3 regions of the Streptomyces sp. NPDC098781 genome follow, and region 1 is predicted to be linked to each of the others. Evidence: riboswitches for the same ligand, from Rfam matches in the RefSeq annotation. Region 1 holds a riboswitch; each other region holds the start of a gene.
The links. A riboswitch is a leader RNA that binds a small molecule or an ion and turns the genes downstream of it on or off. The one in region 1 is predicted to bind cyclic di-AMP.
Positions count from the first base shown of each region.

Region 1 (10,133 bases):
GAGAGCTCACGGTGGAAGTCGTCCGCCGACGCGGCCGTCGTCAGATCCAGCGGCAGCAGCGGACGCAGGCCCTCTGACAGGCACGCGTCGTAGGTGAGCAGGCCCAGCGACTCGGAGTTGCCCAGGATCGCCACGCGCGGCCCGGCCGGCAGCGGCTGGCGGGCGAGCAGCAGCCCCGCGTCCACCAGTTCGGTGATGGTGTCGACCCGGATCACGCCGGCCTGCCGCAGCAGCGCGGAGACCGTGGCGTGCGGCAGCCGGGTGGCCCGTACGGCGTGCCCCTGCGGTGCCGCGCCGCCGTGCCGCGCGCCCTGGACGACGACCAGCGGCTTCGCGGCCGCCGTGCGCCGGGCGAGGCGGGTGAACTTGCGCGGGTTGCCGATGGACTCCAGGTACATCAGCGCGACGTCGGTGTCCGGGTCGTCGTACCAGTACTGGAGGACGTCGTTGCCGGACACGTCGGCCCGGTTGCCGGACGACACGAAGGTCGACACTCCGGTCACCCCGGTGACGCCGCCGCCGCGCCGGTGCAGCCGGGACAGCAGCGCGATCCCGATGGCGCCGGACTGGGCGAACAGACCGATCCGTCCCGGACGGGGCATCTCGGGGGCGAGTGAGGCGTTCAGACGTACGTCGGCGGCGGTGTTGATGATCCCGAAGGCGTTCGGGCCGATGATGCGCATGCCGTACGCGCGTGCCTGCCGTACGAGTTCGCGCTGCCGTTCGCGCCCGTCGGGCCCGCTCTCGGCGTACCCGGCGGAGAGCACGACGAGGCCCTGCACCCCGTGCTCGCCGCACTCGGCGACGACCTCGGGTACGAGCGGGGCCGGCACGGCGACCACCGCGAGGTCGACCTGCTCCTCGATCTCCCGCACGGAGCGGTGCGCGGGCACCGAGTCGAGCTCCTTGAGGTCCTCGGGGAACGCCCTGTTCACGGCGTACAGCCGCCCGGTGAACCCGGCCTCCCTGATGTTGCCGAGGACGCTGCGGCCCACCCCGCCGGCCGTGCGGCCCGCACCGATGACGGCGACGGACCCGGGCACCAGCAGCCGCCGCACGGACCGGGCCTCGGCGCGCTGCTCGCGCGCGTACTGCACGGCGAGCGAGCGGTCCGTCGGCTCCAGGTCGAACTCCAGGCGTACGACGCCGTCCTCGAAGCTGCGCTTCTGGGTGTACCCGGCGTCCGTGAACACCTTGATCATCTTGGTGTTGGCGGGCAGCACCTCGGCGGCGAACCGGCGGATGCCGCGCTCGCGCGCGACCGCGCCGATGTGTTCGAGCAGGGCGGAGGCGACACCCCGCCCCTGGTGGGCGTCCTGGACCAGGAAGGCGACCTCGGCCTCGTCGGCGGGGGCGGACGCGGGCATTCCGTCGGCACCGATCCGGTCGTAGCGTACGGTGGCGATGAACTCGCCGCCCACCGTGGCCGCGAGTCCCACCCGGTCCACAAAGTCGTGGTGCGTGAAGCGGTGGACGTCCTTGGCGGACAGTCGCGGGTAGGGCGCGAAGAAGCGGTAGTACTTCGACTCGTCCGACACCTGCTCGTAGAAGCTGACCAGGCGCTCGGCGTCATCAATGGTGATGGGGCGGATGCGTGCGGTGCCGCCGTCGCGCAGCACCACGTCGGCTTCCCAGTGGGCGGGGTACTCGTGCCGGTCCGAGGCGCTCTGCATGGGGCCCAGAGTACGGCTCGCGTACGACAACGGCGCGAGGCAGTCTGTGGAGGACGAACGTGGGGTCGAGGCCGCGATCCGACGGGCACCGAGAGACGGGACGTTCGTCTCGTTCCGGCTTGCTTCACGGGTGTGGGAAACTGGTCTAGACAACCCTGAACACCGAAGGGCAGCATCACATGGCTGAGCGCCGCGTCAACGTCGGCTGGGCCGAGGGCCTCCACGCCCGCCCCGCCTCCATCTTCGTCCGAGCCGCCACGGCCACAGGCGTCCCGGTGACGATCGCCAAGGCTGACGGCAACCCCGTCAACGCGGCCTCCATGCTGGCCGTCCTGGGCCTGGGCGCCCAGGGCGGCGAGGAGATCGTCCTCGCCTCCGACGCCGAGGGCGCGGACGCCGCCCTCGACCGACTGGCGAAGCTGGTCGCCGAGGGTCTCGAGGAGCTGCCCGAGACGGTCTGAGGACCTGAGCGGGTGATCCGTAGCGAACGGTGAAGCCGCGTCCGCCTTTTCGGCGGGCGCGGCTTCGCTGTTTCCGGGCAGGCTCGACGCAATTGGCGGCGCGCTGCCGGTGCATTCGAAAAAGGGCAGCAGAAATTCACCGCCACCGAATATGCCCTCTTTGTATACGGCGCCTTTGTTAATGCCGCAGACTCGGCATGTTTACGGGATGTTGCGAATTCCTCACACGCTCCGCGCGCCCGCCTCCGGAGCCGAACCGCAGCCGGTGCGCGGAGAGCGCGCGCTCGGTGTGCAGCGCCGTCATCGCGCGGGCGCGTTCCCCGTCGCCGCGCGCCACCGCGTCCACGATCGCGCCGTGCTCGGTCCAGTACCCCTGCGGGTCGGCCGGTGCCTCCACGGCGTACATCCAGGCGATCTTGTGGCGCAGCTGGGTCAGCACCGAGGTCAGGGCGGGGCTGCCGGACGCCTGGGCCAGCGTCTCGTGGAACCAGCCGCCCAGGGAGCGCAGATCCTCGCTGTTGCCCCGCCTGGCCCGCTCCTGCCCCAGCCTGACCAGGCCGCGCAGGACCTTCAGATGGGCCTCGGTGCGCCGCTGGGCGGCCCGGGCGGCGCCGAGCGGCTCCAGCAGGCCGCGCATCTCCAGCAGGTCCGCGGCCTCCTGCTCGGTCGGTTCGGCGACACAGGCCCCCGCGTGCCGCCGGGTGACCACGAAGCCCTCCGCCTCCAGGGTGCGCAGGGCTTCCCGGACCGGGACGCGGGAGACGCCGTAGCGGCGGGCGAGGACTTCCTCGGTGAGTCGGCCGCCGCGCTCGTGGACACCGGCGACGATGTCGTCCCGGATCGCCGTGCACACCGAGTGCGCCGGAATACGCATGACCCACCTCCGCCTTAATCCCCGTGAAACGTCGACGAATGACGTGTTCGCTGTGACTCTATTGCAACCTGCCTGAATTTCCGACGGCGAGCCGGAATCCATGGATATTTTTTGGTCATCGGTTCGACGCCAAAACGCCGAAAGCCCCGGCTCGGGAGCCGGGGCTTCGGGTGGTGCGGCGGTGGCGTCAGATGTTCACGCCGTGCGCGCGCAGGTAGGCGACGGGGTCGATGTCGGAGCCGTACTCCGGCGAGGTCCGAGCCTCGAAGTGCAGGTGCGGGCCGGTGACGTTGCCGGTGGCGCCGGACAGGCCGATCTGCTGGCCGGGGGTGACCCGCTGGCCCACCGAGACGCCGATGGACGACAGATGGCCGTACTGGGTGTAGGTGCCGTCGTTCATCTTGATCACGACGTTGTTGCCGTAGGCCCCGCCCCAGCCGGCCTCCACGACGGTGCCGGAGGCGACCGCGTGGACGGACGTGCCGCTGGCGGCGTGGAAGTCGATGCCGGTGTGGCTTCCGGAGGACCACACGGCGCCGCCGGCCTTGTAGCCGGTGGAGACGTACGAGCCGGGGATCGGGGACACATAGGACAGCAGGCGCTTGCGCTCTGCCTCGCGGGCGGCGCGCTCCTTGGCCTCGCGCTCCTTCGCGGCCTTCTCGGCCGCCTTCTTGCGCGCGGCCTCCTGGGCGGCCTTCTTCGCGGCGGCGGCCTCCTTGGCCGCGTGCTCCTGGGCCGCGGCCTGGGCGTCGAGCTGGTCCGCGATCGAGTTCTCGACGGCGATGACGGGGATGAGGCCGGTCTGCTCCGCGGCGGGCTCGGCGGCGAGCGCCGGAGCGGCCAGGGTGCCTATGACGCCGGTGGCGGTGAGCGCGGCGACGCCCGCGGCACGGGCGGTGGAGCGCTGCATCCGGCTGGGCCGGCGATGCTTCCCGGTGGGGCGGTTCTTCCCGGTGGCGCAGGTGAACGCCATGTAGTGGCTGGTCCTTTCCTTCCCTCTCGCCTACCGGGTTAGCTGACGGGTTCGGAGCAGGAAGGTCTCCTACGGGCCCCCTCGCACTCGCGCGGGCGCCCGATTCACCCCAGGGACTTCGGTGGGTCCCCGGCTCCCCTGGCTCGCGCCATACGGGGACTCGGCGATGGCTGTCCGGTGCCGCGGGTGCGGCGCGGTGCCTGACGGACAGCCCGGAAGACGCTAAACGGGACATCTTTCAATCCCCAAACCGAGCAGGGCTTTTGTAGCGCATCCCACAGGCCAGACAGGCAACCTCTCCTCAATTCGGGCATAAAGGGGCCCTGGTGACTCTTTCGTCACCAGGGCCCCTATGCGCGCGTGGCGCCGTCTTTCGCCTACTCGGCCGCCACGACGGTGACTTCACCGATGCCGAGGGCCTCCACGGGCTCCCGGATCGCGGCCGCGTCGCCGACCAGGATCGTCACCAGGCGGTCCACCGGGAACGCGCTCACGGCCGCGGCGGTGGCCTCGACGGTGCCGGTGGCGGCGAGCTGCTGGTACAGCGTGGCCTGGTAGTCGTCGGGCAGGTGCTGCTCGACCTGGTCGGCCAGGGTGTTCGCCACGGAGGCCGCCGTCTCGTACTTCAGCGGCGCGACCCCGACCAGGTTCTGCACGGCGAAGTCCCGCTCGGCGTCCGTCAGCCCCTCCCCGGCGACACCGCGCAGGACCTTCCAGAGGTCGTCCAGCGCCGGGCCGGTGTTCGGGGTGTCGACGGACCCGCTGATGGCGAGCATCGCCGCGCCGCTGCCGTCCGGGGCGGAGCGCAGGATCTGCCCGAACGCGCGTACGCCGTAGGTGTAGCCCTTCTCCTCGCGCAGGACCTTGTCCAGGCGGGAGGTGAGGGTGCCGCCGAGGCAGTACGTGCCGAGCACCTGCGCGGGCCACACGCGGTCGTGCCGGTCGGGGCCGACCCGGCCGATCAGCAGCTGCGTCTGGACCGCGCCGGGGCGGTCCACGATGACGACGCGCCCGGTGTCGTCCGCGGTCACCGGCGGGACGGGCCGCGGCTCGGCCGAGGAGCCCGTCCAGGCGCCCAGGGTGTCCCCGAGCAGCGCGTCGAGGTCGACGCCGGTGAGGTCGCCGACGACCACGACGGTGGAGGTGGCGGGACGCACATGGCGCTCGTAGAACGCGCGTACGCCCGCGGAGTCGATGCCGGCGACGGTGTCCTCGGTGCCCTGGCGCGGGCGGGACATGCGCGAGGTGGCCGGGAACAGCTCCTTGGCAAGCTCCTTGGCGGCCCGGCGCGAGGGGTTGGCCAGCTCGTGCGGGATCTCGTCGAGGCGGTTGCGCACCAGGCGCTCCACCTCGGCGTCCTCGAACGCGGGTGCCCTGAGAGCGTCGGCCAGCAGACCGAGCGCCTTGGGCAGACGGGAGACCGGCACTTCGAGGCTGACGCGGACGCCGGGGTGGTCGGCGTAGGCGTCCAGCGTGGCGCCGCAGCGCTCCAGCTCGGCGGCGAACTCCTCGGCGGTGTGCTTGTCGGTGCCCTCGGACAGGGCGCGCGCCATGATCGTGGCGATGCCGTCGAGGCCCTTCGGCTCGGCGTCCAGGGGCGTGTCCAGCAGCACCTCGACGGCGATGACCTGCTGGCCGGGGCGGTGGCAGCGCAGGACGGTGAGGCCGTTGTCCAGCTTGCCGCGCTCGGGCGCCGGGAACGCCCAGGGCCGGGCCGGGCCGGCCTGGGGCTGTGGGTGGAACTCCATGCTGGCGAGTTCGGTCACTGGGCCGACTCCTCGTTCTCGTCGGTGCTGGCGGCTTCCAGGTCCTCGTCCTCGCCGGCGACCGGCTCGTACACGAGCACCGCACGGTTGTCGGGCCGCAGCCGCGCCTGGGCGACCGCCTTGACCTCCTCGGCGGTGACGTCGAGCACCCGCTTGACCGCGGTGAACGCGAGCTGCGGGTCGCCGAACAGGACGGCGTACCGGCACAGTTCGTCGGCGCGGCCCGCGACCGTGCCGAGCCGGTCCAGCCACTCGCGCTCGAGCTGGGCCTGGGCGCGCTCCATCTCCTCGGCGGTGGGGCCCTCCTGCGCGAAGCGCGCCAGCTCCTCGTCGACGGCGGACTCGATGACGGGGACCTCGACGTCGCCGGAGGTCTTCACGTCCAGCCAGCCCAGGGAGGGCGCGCCGGCCAGGCGCAGCAGGCCGAAACCGGCTGCGACGGCCGTACGGTCGCGCCGGACGAGCCGGTTGTAGAGGCGGGAGGACTCGCCGCCACCCAGGACGGTCAGCGCCAGGTCGGCGGCGTCGCACTCGCGGGTGCCGTCCGTCGGCAGGCGGTACGCGGCCATCATCGCGCGCGCGGGGACGTTCTCCTCGACGACCTCGCGCAGCTGTTCGCCGATGATCTCGGGCAGCGAGCCGTCGCGCGGGGCGGGCTTGCCGTCGTGGGACGCGATGCTGCCGAAGTACTTCTCGACCCAGGCGAGCGTCTGCTCGGGGTCGATGTCACCGACGATCGACAGGACGGCGTTGTTGGGCGCGTAGTAGGTGCGGAAGAACGCGCGGGCGTCCTCCAGGCTGGCCGCGTCCAGGTCGGCCATCGAGCCGATCGGGGTGTGGTGGTACGGGTGCCCGTCGGGGTACGTCAGCGCCGTCAGCTTCTCGAAGGCCGTGCCGTAAGGGACGTTGTCGTACCGCTGGCGGCGCTCGTTCTTGACGACGTCCCGCTGGTTCTCCAGGCCCTCCTCGTCGAGCGCCACCAGGAGGCTGCCCATGCGGTCGGCCTCCAGCCACAGCGCGAGCTCCAGCTGGTGGGCGGGCATGGTCTCGAAGTAGTTGGTGCGCTCGAAGCTGGTGGTGCCGTTCGGCGAGCCACCGGCGCCCTGGACGAGCTCGAAGTGCCCCGTGCCCTTCACACTGTTCGAACCCTGGAACATCAGGTGCTCGAAGAGGTGGGCGAGTCCGGTACGGCCCTTGACCTCGTGGCGGGAGCCTACGTCGTACCAGAGGCAGACCGCGGCGACCGGCGTGAGGTGATCCTCGGAGAGCACCACGCGCAGGCCGTTGGCCAGGCGGTGCTCCGTCGCGGTGAGGCCGCCGGATTGTGCCTCCGGTGTGGCCGTGTGACCCATGGGCAAGGTGTCCTTCCGGTCGCGTGCACTGCGTCGTGCCGAGCAGTTCGGCACGAGTTCCTGCCACTGTATGCAGCGTCCGAAGGGTCGGCGAAGTTCCCGTTCGGAACGCCTTCGGCGTCGGACGGGACCGGGAGCCGGTGCGGGGCGTCGGCGCGGGGATCTGCGGGCTGTCACCCAGGGGCGGCTGACGCTCGGGGGCGGCTGCCGCTCGCGGTCAGCTCGCGCCCCGCCGCACCCTTCCCCGGCGGCCCTCGTACGGCTGCCCGTCGATCACTCCGGCGAGTGAACGGTTTCGCGGCGTGGGCTTGCCGCCGCCGTGGGCGCACGCCGGGGCACGCGGTCGCGGAGAGAGGGGCGCGCGGTCGCCGGCGAGTGCTCCGCGTGTTGCCCTCCCTCGGGCAAGCACCGTGTCGGCCTGGCCGGTTGATGCCCGAACGCCGCCCTCGGTCGCCGTCGAGGCCGGGCGTCGGCGACACTTCTCACGCGCCGTACCGGAGGCAGACTTCGGGTCCTGGTCGGTGGTTGTCAGTGCCGCGGTCCACAATGGTCCGCGTCATACCCGTCCAACGCTTCAGCAAGGAGCCGGCAGCGATGGCCCGCCGTAGCACGAAGACCCCGCCGCCCGACGACTCGTACGAGGAGAAGATCCTCGACATCGACGTCGTCGACGAGATGCAGGGCTCCTTCCTCGAGTACGCGTACTCGGTCATCTACTCCCGAGCCCTGCCGGATGCTCGCGACGGCCTCAAGCCGGTGCATCGCCGCATCGTGTACCAGATGAACGAGATGGGCCTGCGCCCCGACCGCGGCTATGTGAAGTGCGCCCGCGTGATCGGCGAGGTCATGGGTAAGTTGCACCCGCACGGCGACGCCTCGATCTACGACGCCCTGGTGCGCATGGCCCAGCCCTTCTCGATGCGCGTCCCGCTGGTCGACGGCCACGGGAACTTCGGCTCGCTGGGCAACGACGACCCGCCGGCCGCCATGCGGTACACCGAGTGCCGGCAGGCGCAGGCGACCAGCCTGATGACCGAGTCGATCGAAGAGGACACGGTCGACTTCTCGCCCAACTACGACGGCCAGGAGCGGGAGCCGGTGGCGCTGCCGGCCGCCTTCCCGAACCTCCTGGTCAACGGCGCTTCGGGCATCGCCGTCGGTATGGCCACGAACATGCCGCCGCACAACCTCGGCGAGGTCATCGCGGCCGCCCGCCATCTGATCCGCCACCCCAACGCGGATCTGGAAACGCTGATGAAGCACGTCCCGGGCCCCGACCTGCCCACCGGCGGCAGGATCGTCGGCCTCGCCGGCATCCGGGACGCCTACGAGACGGGCCGCGGCACCTTCAAGATCCGCGCCACGGTCGAGATCGAGACCGTGACCGCCCGCCGCAAGGGCCTGGTCGTCACCGAGCTGCCGTTCACGGTCGGCCCGGAGAAGGTCATCGCCAAGATCAAGGACCTGGTCGGTTCGAAGAAGATCCAGGGCATCGCCGACGTCAAGGACCTCACCGACCGCGAGCACGGCCTGCGCCTGGTCATCGAGATCAAGAACGGCTTCGTGCCCGAGGCCGTCCTGGAGCAGCTCTACAAGCTGACGCCGATGGAGGAGTCCTTCGGCATCAACAACGTCGCGCTGGTCGACGGCCAGCCCCTCACCCTCGGCCTCAAGGAACTCCTGGAGGTCTACCTCGACCACCGCTTCGAGGTCGTACGGCGCCGCAGCGAGTTCCGCCGCACCAAGCGACGCGACCGCCTGCACCTGGTCGAGGGCCTGCTCACCGCGCTGGTGGACATCGACGAGGTCATCCGCCTGATCCGGTCCAGCGAGAACAGCGCGCAGGCGAAGCAACGCCTGATGGAGCGCTTCTCCCTGTCCGAGGTGCAGACCCAGTACATCCTCGACACGCCGCTGCGCCGCCTCACCAAGTACGACCGCATCGAGCTGGAGTCCGAGAAGGAACGGCTCAACCAGGAGATCGCCGAGCTGACCCGGATCCTCGACTCGGACGCCGAGCTGCGCAAGCTGGTCTCCTCGGAACTGGCCGCGGTGGCCAAGAAGTTCGGCACCGAGCGGCGTACGTTGCTGCTGGAGTCGGCGGGCACGCCGGTCACTGCCGTGTCGCTTCAGGTGGCGGACGACCCGTGCCGGGTGCTGCTGTCCTCGACGGGTCTGCTGGCGCGTACGGCGAACGGCGACCCCTTCACGGAGGACGGCGACGCCAAGCGCTCCAAGCACGACGTGATCATCTCGGCGGTGCCGGCCACGGCGCGCGGCGAGGTGGGCGCGGTCACTTCGACCGGCCGCCTGCTGCGGATCAACGTGATCGACCTGCCGAAGCTGCCGGAGACCGCGGCCCGGCCGAATCTCGCGGGCGGGGCGCCGCTGTCGGAGTTCGTGTCGCTGGAGGACGGCGAGACGCTGGTCTGCCTGACGACGCTCGACGAGTCGTCCCCCGGCCTGGCGCTCGGCACCGAGCAGGGCGTCGTGAAGCGTGTGGTTCCCGACTACCCGTCCAATAAGGAGGAGTTGGAGGTCATCACGCTGAAGGAGGGCGACCGGATCGTCGGCGCGATCGAGTTGCGCACCGGCGAGGAGGACCTGGTCTTCATCACGGACGACGCCCAGTTGCTGCGCTACCAGGCCTCGCAGGTCCGCCCGCAGGGCCGCGCAGCCGGCGGCATGGCCGGCATCAAGCTCACCGAGGGCGCGAAGGTCATCTCGTTCACCGCGGTGGACCCCGCGGCCGACGCGGTGGTGTTCACGGTCGCGGGCTCGCGCGGCACCCTGGACGACTCGGTCCAGACGACGGCCAAGCTGACCCCGTTCGACCAGTACCCGCGCAAGGGCCGGGCCACAGGCGGTGTCCGCTGCCAGCGCTTCCTGAAGGGCGAGGACTGTCTCTCCCTGGCCTGGGCGGGCACCACCCCGGCACGCGCGGCCCAGAAGAACGGCACCCCGGTCGAACTGCCCGAGATGGATCCCCGCCGCGACGGTTCGGGAGTGTCCCTGGCGAAGACGGTTTCGGTGG
Region 1 covers NZ_JBIWAK010000009.1:452,849-462,981, forward strand. Annotated here, with positions in the region: gene ACIQWG_RS33440 (GNAT family N-acetyltransferase) at 1-1,673, opposite strand, end outside; gene ACIQWG_RS33445 (HPr family phosphocarrier protein) at 1,853-2,134, shown strand; gene ACIQWG_RS33450 (GntR family transcriptional regulator) at 2,313-3,008, opposite strand; gene ACIQWG_RS33455 (M23 family metallopeptidase) at 3,196-3,981, opposite strand; cyclic di-AMP (ydaO/yuaA leader) riboswitch at 3,994-4,157, opposite strand; gene ACIQWG_RS33460 (M16 family metallopeptidase) at 4,359-5,747, opposite strand; gene ACIQWG_RS33465 (M16 family metallopeptidase) at 5,744-7,099, opposite strand; gene ACIQWG_RS33470 (DNA topoisomerase (ATP-hydrolyzing) subunit A) at 7,694-10,133, shown strand, end outside.

Region 2 (10,133 bases), on a different contig from region 1:
GGCCCTGCTCGACGGGCTGGCCGTACAGCTGACGTCGTACCCGGGCGCGGTCTCCCGCGCGTGTGCACGCGAGTGGGCGGACGAGGCGCTGGCCCGGGAACTGGGCCTGGAGCGAGAGGCGTTGACGGCGTCGACTCGGTGAGGTGCGCGGACGCCGGGTTCCCTTCGGGAGGACATACGTCCGGGCCGCACCGACCAGTCTTCGGTACGGCCCGGAGGCACCGGTGCCTAGCGCACCGCTCTCAAGCCACGGCCTGATGGCTCGTGCACCGCACTCAAGCCACCGACCGATCACTCGCGCACCGCACTCAAGCCACCGACTGGATCCGCATCTTGATGTCGTCCGGAGACATGGCGCCCTTGGCCGTCACGTGGTCGCCCGAGGACTCACCGCGCAGTCGCCGCCCGATCCACGGCACCAGGTACTCACGCGCCCACTGGACGTCGTCCCGGCGGATCTCCAGCGTGCCGCGCGGCGGGAGCGGCGGCCAGGGCTGGTCCGGGTCCGCGGGAATCTCCAGGCCGAGGACCTGACCGGCGCGGAGCGCCACGCGCGTGTGCCCCTCGGGAGACAGGTGCAGCCGGTCGCCGTCCCAGGCCCGGCGGTCCTGAACGGTCTTCAGGGACCACAGGTCGAGCACGGGGCAGCCGTACCGGTCGGCGATGGCCCGCACATGACCGTTGTACGTGGCGATCTTGCCGCGCAGGTGCTTCAGCACGGGCACGCCGCGGGTGTCGAAGCCGGTCGTCACCATGACGGTGCCGACGGCTGAGGTGAGCCGGACGATGGCCCGCTCGAAGCGCTCGGCCACCTCGTCGGGGTCGGTTCCGGGCCGGATGATGTCGTTGCCGCCCGCGCAGAACGAGACCAGGTCCGGGGCCAGTTCGACGGCCTTCGGAAGCTGGTCCTCGACGATCTGGTCGAGGAGTTTGCCGCGCACGGCGAGGTTGGTGTAATCGAAGTCGCCCTCGGGGCGCCGGTCCGCGAGCAGGACCGCGAAGCGGTCGGCCCAGCCGACGAACGCCCCTTCGGGGCCGGGGTCGCCGACGCCCTCGGTGAAGCTGTCCCCCACCGCGACGTACGACCCGATCACTGATCTGCTGTCACTCTTCGAATCGCCTGTCACATCGGGACATGATTCACCTTTGGATGTGACCTACGCGACCGTAGGCAGGGGTTGACGAGCGGTGAGATAAGCCACTCCCCAAGTGTTCACCAAACGTGGAATAACCCTCCGAGCAGGGCTGTTGGACGGCCGATCACCGCACCAGGACCACAGGCATGCCGAAGGCCGGACCCGGGGATCGGGGGTCCGGCCTTCGGCTGCGTGTCAGGCAGGTGGTTTCGCGGGGGGCCGTCAGCCGATGGCGACGCCCTTGGAGCGGAGGTAGGCGACCGGGTCCACGTCGGAGCCGTAGTCCGGCGTGGTGCGGATCTCGAAGTGCAGGTGCGGGCCGGTGACGTTGCCGGTCGCGCCGGAGAGGCCTATCTGCTGGCCCGCGGTCACGGTCTGGCCGGCCGAGACGGAGAGCGAGGACAGGTGGGCGTACTGGGCGTAGTAGCCGTCGGCGAGCTGGATGACGACCTGGTTGCCGTACGCGCCACCCCAGCCGGCGGAGACGACGGTGCCCTGGCCGACCGCCTTGAGCGGGGTACCGGTGGCGGCGGCGAAGTCGACGCCGGTGTGGTAGCCGCTGGACCACATGCTGCCCGCGACCTTGTAGCCGGTGCCGAGGGAGGCGCCGGACAGCGGGGCGGAGAACCCGTTGACGGTGCTCGTGGTGTCGGCGGCCGAAGTCGTCTTCGCGGCCGCCTTCGAGGCGCTCGAATCCTTCTCGGCCGACTCGGTGGACGGCTTCGAGGAGGTCTTGGAGGGGGTCTTCGACGAGGACGAAGACGGGGCGGGCGACGAGGACTTGGGGGCGCTCGTCGCGGCCTTCTTGCCGTTGATCGTGAGCTTCAGACCCGGGTGGATCAGCGACGGGTCCTCGCCGACGGCCGAGCGGTTGTCGGCGTAGAGCCGCTTCCAGCCACCGTTGACGTTCTGCTCGTCGGCGATCTTCGAAAGGTAATCGCCCACCTTCACCGAATAGGTCCGCACGTCGGCCTTCTTGTCGCCGGCCTTCTTCTCGGCGGCCTTCTCACCGGTGACCGGAAGGGACTGAACGGCCTTTTCCGAAACGGACTGCTGGGGAGCGGCGTGGGCGCCGGCGGCCCCCATCAGCGGGAGAGCGAGAGCGGCGCCACCGGTTCCGGCGACGGCGATGGAGCGGGTGAAGCGCAGGGACTTCGGGCGTCGGTGCTTACCCTTCGCGGGCATGGCGAATTCCTCTCCGGCGCCTGCGAGGTGAGCTGTCGGGTGCGGGCTGGAGATGCCCGGCCGCGTCGGGACGCGACTTGACCCCAAGCCGTTCCGGAGACCGGAACAGGCGGTTGTACCTGTGGGTCCCCCGCTCCTGCCGTGGACGGGTGAGTTAGCGCGGGATCCGGTCGGCGGCAGGATTAGGCGTCCGTCCGGATTGGTCGTGAACGTAAGCGAGGAAGACGCACGGGAACAAGTGAGGGGTTCCGTCCGAATGCGTTCCTGTTGATCCCTTGTGGGAATTACCGGTCACCCTGAGTGAATTCTGGGGGCGTCGCCCGACTCAAAGCCCCTTGAAAAACATGTGAATTACGTGGACATGACGGACGACGCACGGTCACGAATATGACCCTGCTCACGTGACACCGCTCCAGCTTCCTTCATTCCAGAGCGAGTTGGAATGAAGGCAGCAATTCGGACAGAACGGCTAGATGCGACGGAGGTGAATAACTGCCGCATCCAGATCGCCCCGAAGGTCGACTTTCAGCCCGTGATGCACCAGTACAGCCCCTCGGTGAACTTCGCCCGTTTCAGGGCATTCATACCTACCTGTCGGGTCGATACCGCGGAGCCGCAGAGCCGGCAGGGGCTCGCCGAAGCTCTGAGCCTGAAGCCATGCGAGAACGACCGTCTCGTCCCCGAGCACGTACTGCACCGCGCTCAGCCCGCCCCGCGGGGGCCGCAGCCGGTACAGGTGGCCCCGCTGCACGAGGGGGCGGATCTCCTTGTAGAGCGTCACCCACTCCCGCGCCTCGGCGAGCTCCTCCTCGGTCCACCGCTCCAGGTCGCCGCCGACCCCGAGCACCCCCGCCATGGCGCTGACGAAACGGAAGCGCAGCGAGCTCGCGCGCCCGTTGAACATGGTGTTCGGGCTGTCGGTGACCCAGGCCGCCATGACCCGGGCGGGGTGGATCTGACTGAAGCCGTGCTGCATGGCGAGCCGGTCGAGGGGGTCGGTGTTGTCCGAGGTCCACACCTGGTCCGTGCGGCTCAGCACGCCGAGGTCGATCCGTCCGCCGCCACCCGAGCAGGACTCGAAGGCGACACCGGGATGAGCCGCGCGCAGCCGGTCGAGCAAGCCGTACAGGGCACGCACATGGTCGACCCACAGGCGCTGCGGATACGGCTCACCGGGCCAGCCGGCGTCGGCGAAGCAGCGGTTGAAGTCCCACTTCACATAGTCGATCGGCGCGCTGGAGAGCAGCCCGTGGAGCTGTTCCCAGAGGTACTCCTGGACGTCATCGCGGGCGAGGTTCAGTACGAGCTGATTGCGGAATTCCGTACGCTTTCGTCCCGATTGGTGCTGAACCCAGTCCGGGTGGGCGCGATACAGCTCGCTGTCCGGATTGACCATTTCCGGCTCGACCCAGATGCCGAACTGCATGCCGAGCTCGTGCACGTGCTCGGCGAGCGGCTTGAGGCCGGACGGGAAGCGCTCGGGGTTGGGGGTCCAGTCGCCGAGCCCGGCGCGGTCGCTGGTGCGCGCGCCGAACCAGCCGTCGTCCACCACGAACAGCTCGACACCGATGGCCGCGGCCCGCCGAGCGAGCGCGCTCTGCTGTTCCTCGGAGATGTCGAACTCGGTCGCCTCCCAGGAGTTGAACAGCACCGGCCGGTCCTGGTATCGGCGTCAGGGATCACATACGCGCGCTGGTACGCGTGCCAGGCGCGGCTGGCCCCGCCGAAGCCTCCGTCGCTCCATAGGCCGGCGAAGACGGGCGTCGTGAAGGACTCCCCCGCGGCCAGCCGCAGCAGGCCCGAGTCGTCGTGTCCGGCCCCGCCGGTGATCTGCACGCGCGCGTCCGGAAGTTGGGCGACGGCGATGCGCCAGGACCCAGACCAGGCGAGGGCACAGCCGTAGACCTCGCCGCGTTCCTCGGTGGCGTCCGTGTCGAGCGCGACCCACGGCAGATGCTGGTGCCCGGTGTGCCCGCGGCGACTGCCGATGACCTTCTCGCCGTACGTGAGCGGGGCCTGCACCAGCCGGGACTCCGCTCCCCAGCGGCCGTGCAGCTGGGACAGCCGCCAGTCCTCCCGGTAGGGCAGCGTCCAGGTGGCCGAGTCGGCGCGCAGCAGCTCCAGCGCGGGCCCCTCGTTGTCCAGAGCCACCCAGCGCTCCACCACGTCGTCGCGCATCCGGTAGTGCAGGGTGACGTTCAGCCCGCCGTCACGAAAGCGCAACCGCAGCTCGTCACCCTCGGACTCGTACCGCACGAAATCCCACTCGGTGCCGCGCCGCCCCTCGGCGCGCACGGACAGCGCGGGGCGCACGAAACGCGGGCCGCCCTCCACCGGGTACTCCTCGTGCCCGTCGAGCGGGGACTCGAAGGACGAGTGCTCCGGCAGCGGACGTACGGCGAGGGCCTCGGCGTCGGCGAGTTCGATCCGCGGGCCCCAGTGGAGGTGCAGCAGCTCGTCGCCCTCGGTCAGATGGACGGCGTAACTGCTGGTCGGCCCGGAGAGGAGCCAGATACGGCCCGTTTCGGAGATCTCCAGCATCAAGCCCCCACAGAGACGAACAGGTGCGATCAAGTACCAACATCATCTAGGGCCGGGCGGCCCCGGGGCAACGCCTGTGGACAACTCATTGGCCCCGGAATCCATGTCGTATCGTCAAGAGCGCACCCCGTCGGCCGCACCGCAGAGCCGCGCCGCCGGGGCCGACTGGGAGGAGCCCCCGTGACGCAGCAGATCCCGTCGACCGAGCCTGAACTGGCCGGGGTTCGCAATTTCCGTGACGTGGGTGGACTGCCGACGGTGGACGGGCGACGGGTGCGGCAGGGGGTACTCTTCCGCAGCGGCCATCTCGCGCACGCGACCGCCGAGGACGCCGTCTTCCTCGACTCCCTGGGGCTGCACACGATCTTCGACTTCCGCAACGCGGCCGATCAGAAGCTCGAAGGGCCGGACGTCGAGCTGCCGGGCGTGCGCAATGTGAACCTGCCGCTGTCGGACCCGGCGGACGGCGCGGAGTTCTGGAAGATGGTCCGGGACGGCGATCTCGACCAGCTGCGGGAGATCCTGGCGGACGGCAAGGCGGCGAACCGGATGATCGCCTCCTACCGTTCGATCATCAAGGAGCGCACCGGCGAGCACTCCCAGGTGCTGCACGCGCTGGCCGAGGACAGCGTGCCGGCCCTGATGCACTGTGCGGCCGGCAAGGACCGCGCGGGCCTGTCCATCGCTGTGACGCTGCTCTCCCTCGGCGTGGAGCGCGAGGCGATCGTCGCCGACTACCTGGAGTCCAACGCCAAGCACCGTCGCTACAAGGTGAAGCGCAACGGCAGCGGTGCCTCGGTCTACTCGCCCGAGATCATGGAGCTGCTCAGCCCGCTGTTCGACGCGCGGGCCGAGTACCTCACGGCGGCCTTCGAGACGATCGAGGAGACCTGGGGCGGCGTCGACACCTACCTGGAGCAGGGCCTGCGGATCACTCCGGAGACCCGGGAGCGCCTGCGGGAGCGGCTGCTCGACTGACGCCCGGCCGCTGCCGCGCGCCCGCGACGCCTACTGCCCGCCGCCCGCCTCGAACAGGAAGTACACGAAGGCGGCGAAGACGTGTCCCACCGCGATGTAGATGATGAGCCGCACCCAAAGGGCGCGCGGGAACTTCTCCTCCATGTCACTCATGGCGTCTCTCCGATCGTGGGGCCCAGGCACAGGGCGGCCGTGGGGCTCTGTAGCAAGGTGTGGACGAACAGCAACTCGACCCCGCCCTGGTCCTGGGCGGCGATCCGGTGCGGGGTGAGCGAGTCGAAATGCGCGCTGTCACCGGGCGCGAGCCGGTGCGTGGTGTCTCCGAGGCGCAGGCGCAGCCGCCCGTGGAGCACGTAGAGCCACTCCTCGCCGGGGTGCACGCGCACGATGTCGCCCTGGGTGTCGTAGGGCACATGGACGCGCAGCGCCTGCATCCCGCGCCCGGGTGCGCCGGCCTGCCGGTAGGTCCAGCCGCCGGCCGCGGTCGGTTCCATGTCGTCGACGCGTACGACGGCGTGCCGGTCGGCGACCGTCTCGCCGAGCAGCTCGGAGACCGTCGTACCGTAGATACGGGCGAGGGCGAGCAGCATCGGCAGGGAGGGCTGGCGCTGCCCGGTCTCCAGTCGGGAGAGGTGGGCGGGCGACAGTCCGGCGGCGCGGGACGCGGCCTCCAGGGTGAGGGAGGCGCGGCGGCGCAGCGCGCGGAGCTGGGGCGCGACGGCGGGCAGGGCATCGACCAGCCCCGTCTCGTCGGCCGCGACCCCGGGTTCCGGCTCGGTGTCGGGAGAGCTCATGCCCTCCATTCAGCCCCAGGCTTGCCTCTGCGGCAAATTTATTGCCTCAGAGGCAAACGACCGGCGAGTGCCCGAGACGGAGGGCGGCGGTGAAGGCCGCCGCCTGCGCGTGCGACCGCGGCGACCGGGCGCGCGTCGATGTCCTCTAGCGGTTGGCGACCGCCTGCTTGATCAGTGTCTTGCCGAAGTCCCACATCAGCCCGCCCCCGCTGTGTGCGTCGTCCATCACATCGGTGAAGGCGTCGACGAAGCGGTCCACCTCCCGCTCGCCGATGATCAGCGGCGGGATCAGCTTGATGACCTCCAGATGATCGCCGGAGACCTGCGTGAGGATGCGGTGCCGTCGCAGCAGCGGTACGACGACCATCTGCGCGAAGAGGCCCTTGCGCGCGGCCTGGAGCATGGTCCAGCGGCTTCGCAGCTTCAGCGAGTCGGGACGGCCGAACTCGATGCCGACCATCAGGCCCCGGCCGCGGACGTCGGCGAGCAGCTCGTACTTGTCGGTCAGCGCCGCGAGCCGGGACCTCAGCTGCTCCCCGGTCGCCCGCGCGTTGGCGACGATCTGCTCGTTCTCCAGCACGGACAGGACCGCGAGCCCGGCCGCCATGGCCTGCGCGTTGGACCCGAAGCTCGCCGAGTGGACCAGCACCCGGTCCATCGACGAGTAGACCTTCTTGAAGATCCAGTCCTTGCCGAGCGTGGCGCCCACGGGCACATACCCGCCGGACAGCGCCTTGGCCACGCACACCAGGTCCGGCTCGACCCCGTCCTCGTGCTGGTAGGCGTAGAAGTCCCCGGTGCGGCCCAGCCCGGTCTGCACCTCGTCGGCGATGAGCAGCGCCTTGTGCCGGTGCAGCAGTTCCTGGGCGGCCCGCAGATAGCCGGGCGGCGTCTCGTGCACGCCCTTGCCCTGGATCGGCTCGACGATCAAGGCGGCCACGTCGCCCTTCTTCAGCTCCCGCGCCAGGGCGTCGAGATCGCCGAGTGGTACGGCCGTGTCCGGCAGCAGCGGGGCGAAGCCGTCCCGGAAGCCGGACTCGCCGTTGACGGACAGCGAACCGGTGGTCAGCCCGTGGAAGGCGTGCTCGCAGTACAGGATCCTGGGCCTGCCGGTGACGAACCGCGCGAACTTCAGGGCGGTCTCCACGGCCTCCGTGCCGCTGTTGCCGAAGAACACCCGGTCCAGGTGCGGGCTGTGCGCCAGCAGCTTCTCCGCCAGCAGCCCGGGCAGCGGCTGGCAGTCGAAGCGGGTGAGGTCGGCGAGCTGTGCGTCCAGGACGTCGTGCAGCGCCTTGCGGACGACGGGATGGTGGCGCCCCAGCCCCATCACCCCGAAGCCGGCGAGCATGTCCAGGTAGTCGTCGCCGTCCGCGTCCCAGAAGTACGCGCCCTCGGCCCGCACGTAGACCTTGTCGAAGCCGATGGTGTGCAGCATGCGCGGCAGCTGGTGGTTCAGGTGCTTGCCGTGCAGCTCGTAACGCTCGGCCCCGCGCTCGGCGAGCAGGCGGCCGAGGTCGAACTCCGTGGTCATTCGGCTTTCTCCTTGACCGGTACGACGGTACGACCGTCCTGGCCGTCGTCGGCGGGGCCGCCCTCGGCCTCCTTGAGGGCCAGGCTCGCGCTGATCCGGCCGGCGATCTCCACGGGTGTGAGCCCGATGTCGGCGAGCACCTCGGCCCGCTTGGCGTGCGCGAGGAACTGCTCCGGGATGCCGAACCGCCGAACCGGCACATCGACATCGGCGTCGCACAGCGCCAGCGCGACGGCTGCGCCGACCCCCGACGAACGGCTGTTGTCCTCGACCACGGCCACCATCCGGTGCTGTGCGGCCAGCGGCGCGAGTGCGGGGTCGACGGGCTTCACCCAGCGCGGGTCGACGACCGAGCAGTCGATCCCGCGGGCCTGGAGCAGCTCGGCCGCCTGGAGGCACACCGGAGCCATCACGCCGACGGCGACCAGAAGGACGTCCGCCTCCGGCCCGGACCGGTGCAGCACGTCCAGCCCGCCCACCCGGTCGACCGCCGGGATCGACGGCCCGACCGACTCCTTCGGGAACCGTACGAGCGTGGGCGCGTCGTCGCAGGCCACGGCCTCGCGCAGCTGTGCCCGCAGCTGGTCGGCGTCGCGCGGGGCGGCGATCCTGAGGCCGGGGACGACCTGGAGGATCGACATGTCCCACATGCCGTTGTGGGAGGCCCCGTCGGCGCCCGTGACGCCGGCCCGGTCCAGCACGAACGTCACTCCGCAGCGGTGCAGCGCGACGTCCATCAGCAGTTGGTCGAAGGCACGGTTCAGGAACGTGGCGTAGACGGCGACGACCGGATGCAGCCCGCCCGTCGCGAGCCCCGCCGCCGACACGGCCGCGTGCTGTTCGGCGATCCCCACATCCCACACCCGGTCCGGGAACCGCTCCGCGAACTTGCCGAGCCCGACCGGGTGCAGCATGGCCGCCGTGATCGCCACGACGTCCTCCCGCTCCTCCCCGATCCGTACCATCTCCTCGCCGAACACCGACGTCCAGGAAGGCCCGTTGGACGGGGCGAGCGGCTCGCAGGTCATCGGGTCCATCACGCCGACGGTGTGGAAGTGGTCCTCCTCGTGGGCGAGGGCGGGTTCGTAGCCGCGTCCCTTCTCCGTGAGGCAGTGGATCAGCACGGGCCCGTGGAAACGTTTGGCACGCCTGAGCGCGGACTCGACGGCGCCGATGTCGTGTCCGTCGATGGGGCCGACGTACTTCAGGCCCAGATCCTCGAAGAGCCCCTGCGGCGCGAAGGCGTCCTTGAAGCCCTTCTTGGCGCCGTGCAGTGCCTCGTAGACGGTGTTGCCGACCACGGGCGTGCGTTGCAGTACTTCCTTGCCCCAGGCCAGGACCCGCTCGTAGCTGTCGGTCGTGCGCAGCGTGGCCAGGTGGTTGGCGAGACCCCCGATGGTCGGGGCGTAGGACCGCTCGTTGTCGTTGACGACGATGATCAGTGGCCGGTTCTTGGCCGCCGCGATGTTGTTCAGCGCCTCCCAGGCCATCCCGCCGGTCAGCGCGCCGTCGCCGATCACCGCGACGACATGCCCCTTCTCCCCCTGCACCTGGCGCGCCTTGGCGAGCCCGTCGGCCCAGCCGAGCGCGGTGGAGGCGTGGCTGTTCTCGACGATGTCGTGCTCGGACTCCTCACGGGAGGGGTAGCCGGACAGGCCGCCCTTGCCGCGCAGCTTGGAAAAGTCCTGACGGCCGGTCAGCAGCTTGTGCACATAGCTCTGGTGACCGGTGTCCCAGACGATCCGGTCCACCGGCGACTCGAAGACCCGGTGGAGCGCGATGGAGAGTTCCACCACCCCCAGGTTGGGTCCGAGGTGTCCGCCGGTCCTGGCGACCGCGTGCACCAGGAACTCCCTGATCTCGTCGGACAGTTCGCCGAGTTCCGCCTCGGACAGCGCCTTCAGGTCGCGTGGTCCCCGGATGCTCTCCAGAATCGTCACGCTCGGGCCCCCTCTCGGTCCGTGCCTT
Region 2 covers NZ_JBIWAK010000003.1:1,068,132-1,078,264, forward strand. Annotated here, with positions in the region: gene ACIQWG_RS16550 (TetR family transcriptional regulator C-terminal domain-containing protein) at 1-142, shown strand, start outside; gene ACIQWG_RS16555 (SGNH/GDSL hydrolase family protein) at 309-1,094, opposite strand; gene ACIQWG_RS16560 (LysM peptidoglycan-binding domain-containing M23 family metallopeptidase) at 1,359-2,321, opposite strand; cyclic di-AMP (ydaO/yuaA leader) riboswitch at 2,326-2,483, opposite strand; partial or broken gene ACIQWG_RS16565 (alpha-galactosidase) at 2,791-4,862, opposite strand; gene ACIQWG_RS16570 (tyrosine-protein phosphatase) at 5,043-5,840, shown strand; gene ACIQWG_RS16575 (DUF6126 family protein) at 5,871-5,993, opposite strand; gene ACIQWG_RS16580 (helix-turn-helix domain-containing protein) at 5,990-6,634, opposite strand; gene ACIQWG_RS16585 (aspartate aminotransferase family protein) at 6,780-8,165, opposite strand; gene dxs (1-deoxy-D-xylulose-5-phosphate synthase) at 8,162-10,105, opposite strand.
Region 2: linked by a shared signal. The riboswitch ahead of ACIQWG_RS16560 (LysM peptidoglycan-binding domain-containing M23 family metallopeptidase) and the one ahead of ACIQWG_RS33455 (M23 family metallopeptidase) in region 1 are both predicted to bind cyclic di-AMP.

Region 3 (10,133 bases), on a different contig from region 1:
TCGGCGACGAGGGCGTCGACCTCGCGCAGGCCGCGCTGGAGCGCAACCGAGGCCTCGCCACGGCCCGCACCATGAGCTTCTTCCGGCTGGTCGAGGCACGCGCACACGCGCGCGCGAATGACGCCCAGGCCGCGGGTGCCGCCCTGAAGGCGTCGGAGGGCTGGCTGGAGCGGTCCAGGGAGGGCGACCACGATCCGTCCTGGCTCGGCTTCTACTCCTACGACCGCTTCGCCGCGGACGCCGCGGAGTGCTACCGGGACCTCAAGGCGCCGCGCCAGGTACGGCGGTTCACCGAGCAGGCGCTGTCGAAGCCGACGGAGGAGTTCGTGCGCTCGCACGGGCTGCGGCTCGTCGTCTCGGCGGTCGCCGAACTGGAGTCGGGCAACCTGGATGCCGCGTGCGAGCAGGGCGTACGGGCCGTGGAGGTCGCGGGGCGGATATCGTCCGCGCGCACCACGGAGTACGTCAAGGACCTGCTGCACCGGCTGGAGCCGTACGGCGACGAGCCCCGAGTGGTCGAACTGCGGGAGAGGGCGCGGCCGCTGCTCATGGCACCGGCCTGAGCGTGCCCTCACGCGCGCGTGCGGTGCGCGGCGGCCCGGCAGTCCCGGGCCGCCGCCGCCTCCGTCCTGCGCGAACCGGGCGGCTGCGAAGCGCCCCGCCACGGGTTGCCGGCGCAGGTGTACGGCCGCACGGCCGTGGCGCCCTTCGCGCTGCCGGGCAGGCCCGTCAGCGCGGCCATCGGAACGAGCTCCTCGGCGTGCGTGAAACGCAGCTCGGCGCCCAGGTCGCTGCCGCCGTCGCCCTTGGCCTCGACCTGCTTGAAGCAGTCGCCGAGCAGAGCGGCGCGTGAACTCGCCGTGGCCGGATCTCGGCGGACGAGTGGCCGGACTTCCCACCCTTGCCAAAGGTTCCCCCGCCTGCCAGAAGTTCCCCAGCCGGATCACCACGGCGGGAAGCGTGAGTGCCGCTCTCCCCTCGGGACATGGCGGTCCGGAGGGTTTGAGTGCGTTGTCAGTGGCGCAGTGCATTATCGAATCCGGGAGGTGGAGCAGGTGCGGACGCTCGCTTACGACTGTGACGTGCTGGTCATCGGCGGTGGGATCGTCGGGCTGGCCACGGCGTATGCGATCACGCGTGCCGCGCCGGGCACCCGGGTGACCGTGCTGGAGAAGGAGCCGGGCCCGGCCCGGCACCAGACGGGGCGCAACAGCGGGGTCATCCACAGCGGGATCTACTACCGACCGGGCTCCCTCAAGGCCCGGTACGCGGTGCGGGGCGCCGCCGAGATGGTCAAGTTCTGCGCGGAGTACGGCATCGCGCACGCCGTCACCGGCAAGCTGATCGTCGCGACCGAGCGGGAGGAGCTGCCGCGGCTGCACGCCCTGGTACAGCGCGGACGGGAGAACGGCATTCCGGTACGGGAGCTGCGCGCCGCGCAGATCGCGGAGTACGAGCCGGAGGTGCGCGGACTCGCCGCGATACACGTCGGGACGACGGGCGTGTGCGACTTCGTCGGGGTCGCCCGGCAGCTCGCCGAGGCGTCCGGGGCGGAGATCCGCTACGGCGCGCGGGCCGAGCGGATCGACCGGCGGCCCGCGCTGGGGGTCGCCGTACGGACGACGCGGGGGGACGTCGTGCGGGGGCGGGTGCTGGTGAACTGTGCCGGGCTGTACTGCGACGAGGTGGCCCGGATGACCGGGGACGAGCCGGAGGTGCGGATCGTGCCGTTCCGGGGGGAGTACTGGTCGCTGGCCCGGCCCGAGCTGGTGCGGGGACTGGTGTATCCGGTGCCGGATCCGGCGTTTCCGTTCCTCGGGGTGCATCTCACGCGCGGGATCGACGGGGGTGTGCACATCGGGCCGAACGCGGTGCCCGCGCTGGCGCGGGAGGGGTACGGGTGGGGGGTCGTGCGGCCGAGGGAGGTCGCGGCGACGGTGTCCTGGCCGGGGGCGTGGCGGATGGCCGGGCGGCACTGGCGGTACGGGGCGGGGGAGCTGCGGCGGTCGGTGTCCAAGGTGGCGTTCACGGGGGCGGTGCGGAGGTTGTTGCCCGCGGTGACCTCCGATGATCTGGTGCGGGCGGCTGCGGGGGTGCGGGCGCAGGCCGTGCTGCGGGACGGGGGGCTGGTGGATGACTTTCTGATTCGGGAGGGGGAGCGGGCGGTGCATGTGCTGAATGCGCCCAGTCCTGCGGCTACCGCTTCGCTGCCGATCGGGCGGGAGGTGGCTCGGCGGGCGTTGGCGGTGTTGGAGGGGGTTTGATCGCCCCTTCGACCCCACCAGGGGGCTCCGCCCCCCGGACCCCCATCGGTCCCGAAGGGCCTCGTCCTCAAACGCCGGACGGGCTGACGGATCCCAGCCGTAATTCCACCCCCTTCCCGCTCCCCGTAAAATCGACCCCACTGTGTCTGACTCCCTCAACGCCCCCGAAGCCCCCCGCCCCGCCGTCCCCGGTCGAACCGTGGCCGACGGTGAGCTCGCGAGCCATGCCCCCGTCCCCGTCCCCGGTGAGTCGATTCGGCATACCCGGGCCAAGGGGGAGCCGCGGTTCCCGGACGGGCCACAGGCCGATCCGGCCGGGTCGCACTTCGAGCGGCGGATCCGGAGTTTTCAGCCGCGGCGGAGCAGGGTGACCGCGGGCCAGGCGGACGCGTTGCAGCGGCTGTGGCCCAAGTGGGGGCTGGACATCGACGGACAGTGCGTCGTCGACCTCGGCGAGCTGTTCGGGAACGACAACCCCGTCGTGCTGGAGATCGGCTTCGGCATGGGGGAGGCGACCGCGCAGATGGCCGCCGGCGACCCCGGCACCAACATCCTCGCCGTCGACGTCCACACCCCCGGGCAGGGAAACCTCCTCAACCTGGCCGACCAGAACGGCCTCGGCAACATCCGCGTGGCCAACGGCGACGCCATCATCCTGCTGCGGGAGATGCTCGGCCCCGACTCGCTCGACGGGCTGCGCGTCTACTTCCCCGACCCCTGGCCGAAGAAGCGCCACCACAAGCGGCGGCTCATCCAGCCAGAGTTCCTCGACCTCGCCGCGACCCGGCTGCGGCCCGGCGCCCTGGTGCACTGCGCCACGGACTGGGAGCCGTACGCCGAACAGATGCTCGACGTGCTGACCGCGCACCCCGACTTCGAGAACACCCGCCCCGACGGTGGTTTCGCGCCCCGTCCCGAGTTCCGGCCGCTGACCCGTTTCGAGGGCCAGGGACTGGACAAGGGTCATGTGGTGAACGACCTGCTCTTCCGCCGCGTACAGCGGTAACAGCAGCGGGAAGAACAGCACCGACAACGAACCGTCCCCAGGGACTTCGACAGCAGCACCGACAGCACCCCCCACCGGCGCCCGAGCCCCTCGCGCTGCTGCGGGCGGCGCCCCTGCCTCGTTAGGGTCAATGCCGTGGCCACCTGTCCCCCGTACCCGACGCACCCCGCCGGTCCCACCGGCGGCGCACCGCGGCACGCGCACTGGTGGCACCGGCGCTGGGTGCGTTACGGCGCGCTCAGCACGCTGCTCGCGCTCTCCGGGCTGGTCATCCTCGCCCTGGTGCGCGAGCAGACCGGCACCGAGGGGTTCCTGGTCGGGCTGGGGCTCGCCGTGCTGCCCGTGCCGCTGCTCGTGGCGTCGTTCCGGTGGCTGGACCGCGTCGAGCCGGGCCCCTGGCGGAACCTGCTGTTCTCCTTCGCCTGGGGCGCCTGCGCCGCGGCGCTGATAGCGATCGTCGCCAACAGTTTCGCGACCAGATGGATAGCGACCGCGACGGCCGATCCGTCGCACGCGGACACCCTGGGCGCGACCGTCATAGCGCCGGTCGTCGAGGAGCTGGCGAAGGCCGCGGCCGTCCTGCTCGTCTTCCTCTTCCGCCGCCGGGACTTCACCGGGATCGTCGACGGAGTGGTGATAGCCGGGGTCACCGCGACCGGTTTCGCCTTCACCGAGAACATCCTCTACCTCGGCACCGCCTTCGGTACCGACCAGCTCACCGGCGACAGCGGCATCGCCTCCGTCACCGCGGCGACCTTCTTCGTCCGCGTGATCATGTCGCCCTTCGCGCACCCCCTCTTCACCGTTCTGACCGGCATCGGCTTCGGCATCGCGGCGCTGTCGGGCGACCGCCAGCATGTGCGCCGCGTCCTGCTCCCCCTCCTCGGCCTGCTGTTCGCCATGGGCATGCACGCCCTGTGGAACGGCTCCTCGGCCTTCGGCGAGTACGGCTTCTTCGGCGTGTACGCGACCCTCATGGTCCCGGCGTTCGGGCTGCTGACCTGGCTGGTGATCTGGACCCGGCAGCGCGAGCTGAGGACCGTGCGCGAGGAACTCCCCGCCTACGTCGCCGCCGGATGGCTGTCGCCGAGCGCGCCCTTCACGCTGGGCTCGATGCGAGACCGTCGGGTGGCCCGGCAGTACGCGCGCCGCCAAGGGGGCCGGAAGGCGGCGCGAGCGGTGGCGCAGTACGAGGCCTACGCCACGTCGCTGGCGTTCCTACGGCACCGGGGCCGCCGCGGCCGGGCCGGCGCGGACTACGTCGTGCGAGAACAGGAGCTGCTGCACGAACTGTGGGCGCGGCGGGAGTTCGCCCGGCCGGCGCTGGAGCACGCGGCCGCCGCGCAGGCCTGGACGGCATACGGCCACCCGCAACCGGGGCCGGCCGTTCACCAGCAGCTGTACGGATCGACGTACCCACAGCCGTACGGACCGACCTACCCGCAGCCATACGGGCACCCGCACGGTCAGCCGTACGGGCAGCTGAACGGACCGGGCCCCGCACCGGGCTACGGCTCGGTGGCGCCGTACCCCCTCTACAACCCGTATCGGTCCTAGCGGTCGAGAGGTCCTAGCGGTCGAGAAAGAGGCGGCGCCTCACGCCGACGCCTCCGTGAGCCGCTCCACCTCGTCGTCCGTCAGCCTCAGCTCCGCCATCCCCAGCAGCGCCGGCAGCTGTTCCACCGTGCGGGCCGAAGCCAGGGGCGTCGCGACCGTCGGCTGTTGCGCGAGCCAGGCCAGGGCCACCGTCGCCATCGGCACGTCGTGGGAACGGGCCACCTCGTCCAGGGCGGCCAGCACCCGTCGGCCCCGCTCGGACTCTGCGTGCTTGCCGGCACCCCGCGCGCGGGCGCTGTCCACGGCCGTCCCCGGTCGGTACTTGCCGGTGAGGAAACCGGCCGCGAGGGAGTAGTACGGGATCGCCGCCAGCCCTTCCCGCTCGGCCAGGTCGCGCAGGGGGCCCTCGTAGGTGTCGCGGGAGACCAGGTTGTAGTGCGGCTGGAGGGCGGCATAGCGGGCGAGGCCCTCGCGGTTGGAGAAGGCGAGGGAGGCCGCGAGGCGTTCGGCGGAGATGTTGGACGCGGCGATGTGCCGTACCTTGCCGGCCTTCACCAGCTCGTCCAGCGCGCCGATGATCTCCTCGACGGGCACTTCCGGTTTGTCGTAGTGCGTGTAGTAGAGGTCGATGCGGTCGGTGCCCAGGCGCCGCAGGGAGGCGTCGGCGGCCGCCTTGATGTTGGCCGCGGTCAGGCCCTGGAAGTCGGGGTGCTGGCTGACCTTGGTGGCGATCACGACGTCGTCCCGGTTGCCGCGTGCCGTCAGCCAGTGGCCGATGACCGTCTCGGACTCGCCGCCCGAGTTGCCCTCGGCCCACGCCGAGTAGACGTCGGCCGTGTCGATGAAGTTGCCGCCCGCCTCCGTGTATGCGTCGAGGACGGCGAAGGACCGGGTCTCGTCGGCGGTCCAGCCGAAGACGTTGCCGCCGAGGCAGAGCGGGTGGACCTCCAGGTCGGAGGAGCCGAGCTGACGAAGAGCACTCATGCTCTACGTCAACCGTCGTACCGGAACGGCTCATTCCACACCGGGGACCAAGGCTGCGTAATGAAGACGCTCGCGACGAACACCGTCGCACGCACCGAGAACCGGCAGCCCTGACGTCGGGGGGACGCCGTCAGGACCGCCGGGGATCACATGTGGTCGCCCGTCACGGGCCTCAGGGCGTGAGGCCCTTGCCCTGAAGCCAGGCCAGCGGGTCGATGCCGTTCGCGCTGCCGTCGGGGTGCACCTCGAGGTGCAGGTGGGCGCCGGTCACATTGCCGGTGGCGCCGACGCGGCCGATGACGTCGCCCGTGTTGACCTTCTGGCCCACGCTGACGCTGATCGAGGACTGGTGCGCGAACCAGAGCTCGGTGCCGTCGTCGAGGGTGATCTCCGTCTTGTAGCCGTACGAGCCGTCCCAGCCGGCGAAGGTGACGGTGCCGGAGTGGATCGCCTTGATCAGCGTCCCGGTGGGGGCGGCGAAGTCGAGGCCGGTGTGGTAGCCGGAGGACCAGTAGGCGCCGGCCTGACCGAAGGTCGAGGTGATGGTGTACGAGGAGGTCGGCAGCGTGTACTGCTTGGCCAGCTCGGCGAGACGCTCGGCCTCGGCCTTCTTGCGGGCCTCCTCCTCGGCGGCGGCCTTCGCGGCGGCGGCCTTGGCCTTGGCTTCTTTCTCCGCCTTGGCGGCCGCGTCCCTGGCCTCCTTCTCCGCGGCGGCGACGGCGGCCGCGGCGGCCTTGCTGTCGATCTGAGTCTGCTGGAGTTCGGCCTGCGCGATGATCCGGCTGCGCAGCACCTCGCCGGCGTCGGAGGTGCCCTGCGTGGTCTCCTCGGTGGCCTCGCCCATGGTGCTGAACGCGGTGGCCGTGTCCTCGGCGGGCTCGGAGGAGTCGTCCGAGATCAGGGGCAGGTCCGGCATCGTGATGGCGACCGGCGGCTTGCCGCTGTTGGCGCTGGCCATGCCGCCCGCGCCGACGGCGGCTATGACGCCTACGCCGAGAACCGTGGAGCTGCGGGCGAGTCCCCCGCCACGCTGCTTGGAGACGCGGTGCCTGCCACGAACGGGACGAATGGAATCCGCGGTGGGGTTCCACTCCTCGAACGGGCCCTCGTCGGTGCGGTAGCGGTCGTAGCCGAAGGTGTCGCTGCGTTCGCTCGGCACGAACGGGGCTTGCGGAGCAGGCCGGTTTGACGCCACGTGGGCGTACTCCTTTCCTTCCTTCTCGCCTACCGGGTTAGCTGACGGGTTCGGAGCAGGAAGGTCTCCTACGCGCGTATACCAACCGTGCTTCCACGGTGGAATCCGTGCGATTCACCCCAAGGTGGTGGTTCCCCGGTTCCCTTACGGGATTCGGCGCGTGCGCACGGAGCCGACTCTTGTGACGGCTGGGACGACCGCGCTGCGTTATCGAACGTTAATAGACCCGGGGCGCGTATTCCAAGCTGTTCCACTTGATCATTAACGATTTTCGCCCGGACTTAGGGGTCATGAGCGGCCTAAATCGGGCGAGTTGACCAAGACTCTGGAGTCACACAGGTATTGACGGTATGTCAGTTGTTATGCGGAGGGCGGTCGCGCGATCACCGCTGGTGACAACGGTCAAGGTGATCGGTCAGAAGGCTTCACGGTCGTCGTACGGCCATGAGTGCCAGGTCGTCCGCCATCCCTCCGCCGGAGTGCCGGCGTACGTCCGCCGCGAGCACCCCGAGCAGTTCGGCCGGCTCGCGCAGGGCGTTCACGCGGCCCGCGAGGCCCACCTCGGGGTCGTAGAACCGCCCGCCGGCGTCCCGCGCCTCGGTCAGACCGTCGGTGTACAGCAGCAGGGTGGCCCCGTCCGGGAAGCCGGCGTCGTCGGCCCGGTCGGGCCAGGCGCCGAGCTCGCGCATGCCGAGCGGCAGGGCGGGTTCGGTGGCCGGCAGGGGGTGGACGGTGCCGTCGGCGTGCAGCAGCAGCGGCGGCGGGTGCCCGCGGTTGACCAGCCGCACGATTTCGTTGCCGTGCGGCAGCTCGGCGAGCATGGCGGTGGTGAACCACTCCTGCGACTCGGGTCCGTCGCGCCGTGCGCGCTCCCGGGCCAGCGCCCGCTCCAGCCGCTGCGCGACCGCCTCCAGCGTGGCCTCCTGTTCGGCGGCCTCCCGGAAGGCCCCGATCACCACGGCGACGGCCCCGACCGCCCCCATTCCCTTGCCCCGCACGTCCCCCACCACCAGCCGGACGCCGTAGGGGGTGTCCTGCACGGCGTACAGATCCCCGCCGATGGCCGCGCCCTCCTGCGCCGCCTCGTACCGGGCCGCGATCCGGAACCCGCCGATCCGCTCGGCCGGCTCCGGCAGTACGGCGCGTTGGGCGGCCTCGGCGATCTCGCGGGCGGAGGCGAGGCGTTCGTCGCTGCGGCGGACGAGGAGGTTGATGAGGACCGCGAGCACGGAGACGACCACGATGGTCGCCAGCTCGGTGACCACCTCCGCTTGGGACAGCTCCCCGCGCGGCGCGCGCATCACGAGCACCACGAGGAGGGCCAGGGCTCCGGTGAGCACGGTGCCGCGCTGTGAGTAGAGGGGGGCGGCGACCAGTGGCGCGGCCGTGAGGAAGGGGGCGCCGGTGAAGTCCGTCGGTGTGACGTGGTCGTACACGGCTCCGGCCGCGATCAGCAGGGCGGGGAGCAGCCGGACGAACCGGCGTGCGTATGACATCCGCCGCTGCTCCACCTCACCAGGGTTGCCGAAGCGGGGGCGGCGGGCGAGCGCTGGAAGCCGACCGGGGAAAACACTCAGGGCCGGAACTGATCAGTTCCGGCCCTGAGCCTTCAGTAGCGGGGACAGGATTTGAACCTGCGACCTCTGGGTTATGAGCCCAGCGAGCTACCGAGCTGCTCCACCCCGCGTCGATGAGTCCATAGTACGCCATCCGCGGGACCCGAAGCACACGCCTTTCCCGGGGCCGGTCCTGACCAGGACTTTCCGCTCAGCTGCCGCGGCCCTCCCGGCCCGTCCGGTGAGGCCCGTCCGGCCAGGCCCATCCGGCCAGGTCCATCCGGCGAGCCCGGCCAGGAAAAGGCCCCACGCCCTCACCCACCCACCAGATGCCGATTGGGCGCGATCGCCCGCTCCTCGTACTCCGGCAGCACCACCACATCCACGCCCTCCCCCGCCAGCACCCCGCTCCCGTCCGCCCCCACCACGAACGTGTCCGGCTCCCGCCAAGCCGTCACCACCCTGCGCACCCCCGCCTCGAGGATCAGCCGGGCACACGGCACCGGTCGCGAGGAACGCCGGGTGCACGGCTCCAGGCTGCTGTACACCGTCGCGGACGCCAGCCTCGGATCCCCCGCCGTGATCTTCGCCAGCGCCGCCTCCTCCGCGTGCACCACCGAGTCACCGCCCTCCCTGGAGTACCCGCGCGCCAGCTCCGTCCCGTCGGCGGCCACCACGACCGCCCCGACGCTGAACGCCGTCCGAGAGGGCGGGCACTGCGCCGCCAGCTCGCACGCCAGCGCCAGCCAGTGCCGGTCCGCGGCGGAGGCGAGGCCCCCGGCACCGGGCGCCGTCGGCTCGTAGCGCATCAGCACCACGTCCTCGATCCGCCGCGTCTCGACCAGCCGCAGCCGCCCGCCCTGGTACGCACCCGGCCCGAACAGCCGGGGCGCCCGCGCATCCCCCACGAACAGCGGGGCCAGCACCAGCTGCACCTCGTCCGCCAGCCCCTGCTGGAGCAGCTGCGTGTGGATCGTGCCGCCGCCCTCGACCATCAGCCGTTCCACGCCGCGCACCTCGCGCAGATGGGCCAGCAGCCCCCGCCAGTCGAGTTCCTCGCCCAGCGCGACGACGTCCGCCGCGACCGGCGCGCGCCGCAGCAGGTCCGCGCCCTTCTCCGTCGTATAGACGACCTTGTCGCCGCCGGTGTGCCAGAAGTTCGCCGCCGGGTCCAGCTCGCCCGACGCGCTGACCGTGACCTTCAAGGGGTACTCCGGCTTGCCCGCCGCCACCCGTGCGGCCCGCCGCTCGGCCGAGTTCACCAGCAGCCGCGGGTTGTCCGCCCGGATCGTGCCGGCGCCGATCAGGATCGCGTCCACGGAGGCGCGGACCTCGTCGACCCGGTCGAAGTCGGCCGGGCTGGACAGCAGCAGGCGGTCCGGGCCCGTGTCGTCGAGGTAGCCGTCCAGGGAGACGGCGGCGGACAGCAGGACGTAGGGGTACGACGGCATGGGCGCGCTCTCCGGCTCGGCGATCCGATCTTGGTTCAAGTTTGAAACAAACCTACACTGGTCGTATGACGACTCGCTGGCTCACCTCGGAGGAGCAGCGCGCCTGGCGCGCGTACATCG
Region 3 covers NZ_JBIWAK010000015.1:16,642-26,774, forward strand. Annotated here, with positions in the region: gene ACIQWG_RS38955 (MFS transporter) at 1-563, shown strand, start outside; gene ACIQWG_RS38960 (hypothetical protein) at 572-742, opposite strand; gene lhgO (L-2-hydroxyglutarate oxidase) at 1,056-2,264, shown strand; gene trmB (tRNA (guanosine(46)-N7)-methyltransferase TrmB) at 2,407-3,270, shown strand; gene ACIQWG_RS38975 (PrsW family intramembrane metalloprotease) at 3,406-4,827, shown strand; gene ACIQWG_RS38980 (aldo/keto reductase) at 4,867-5,811, opposite strand; gene ACIQWG_RS38985 (M23 family metallopeptidase) at 5,984-7,006, opposite strand; cyclic di-AMP (ydaO/yuaA leader) riboswitch at 7,018-7,175, opposite strand; gene ACIQWG_RS38990 (PP2C family protein-serine/threonine phosphatase) at 7,432-8,502, opposite strand; tRNA gene ACIQWG_RS38995 (tRNA-Met) at 8,620-8,693, opposite strand; gene ACIQWG_RS39000 (dihydrofolate reductase family protein) at 8,877-10,013, opposite strand; gene ACIQWG_RS39005 (MarR family winged helix-turn-helix transcriptional regulator) at 10,079-10,133, shown strand, end outside.
Region 3: linked by a shared signal. The riboswitch ahead of ACIQWG_RS38985 (M23 family metallopeptidase) and the one ahead of ACIQWG_RS33455 (M23 family metallopeptidase) in region 1 are both predicted to bind cyclic di-AMP.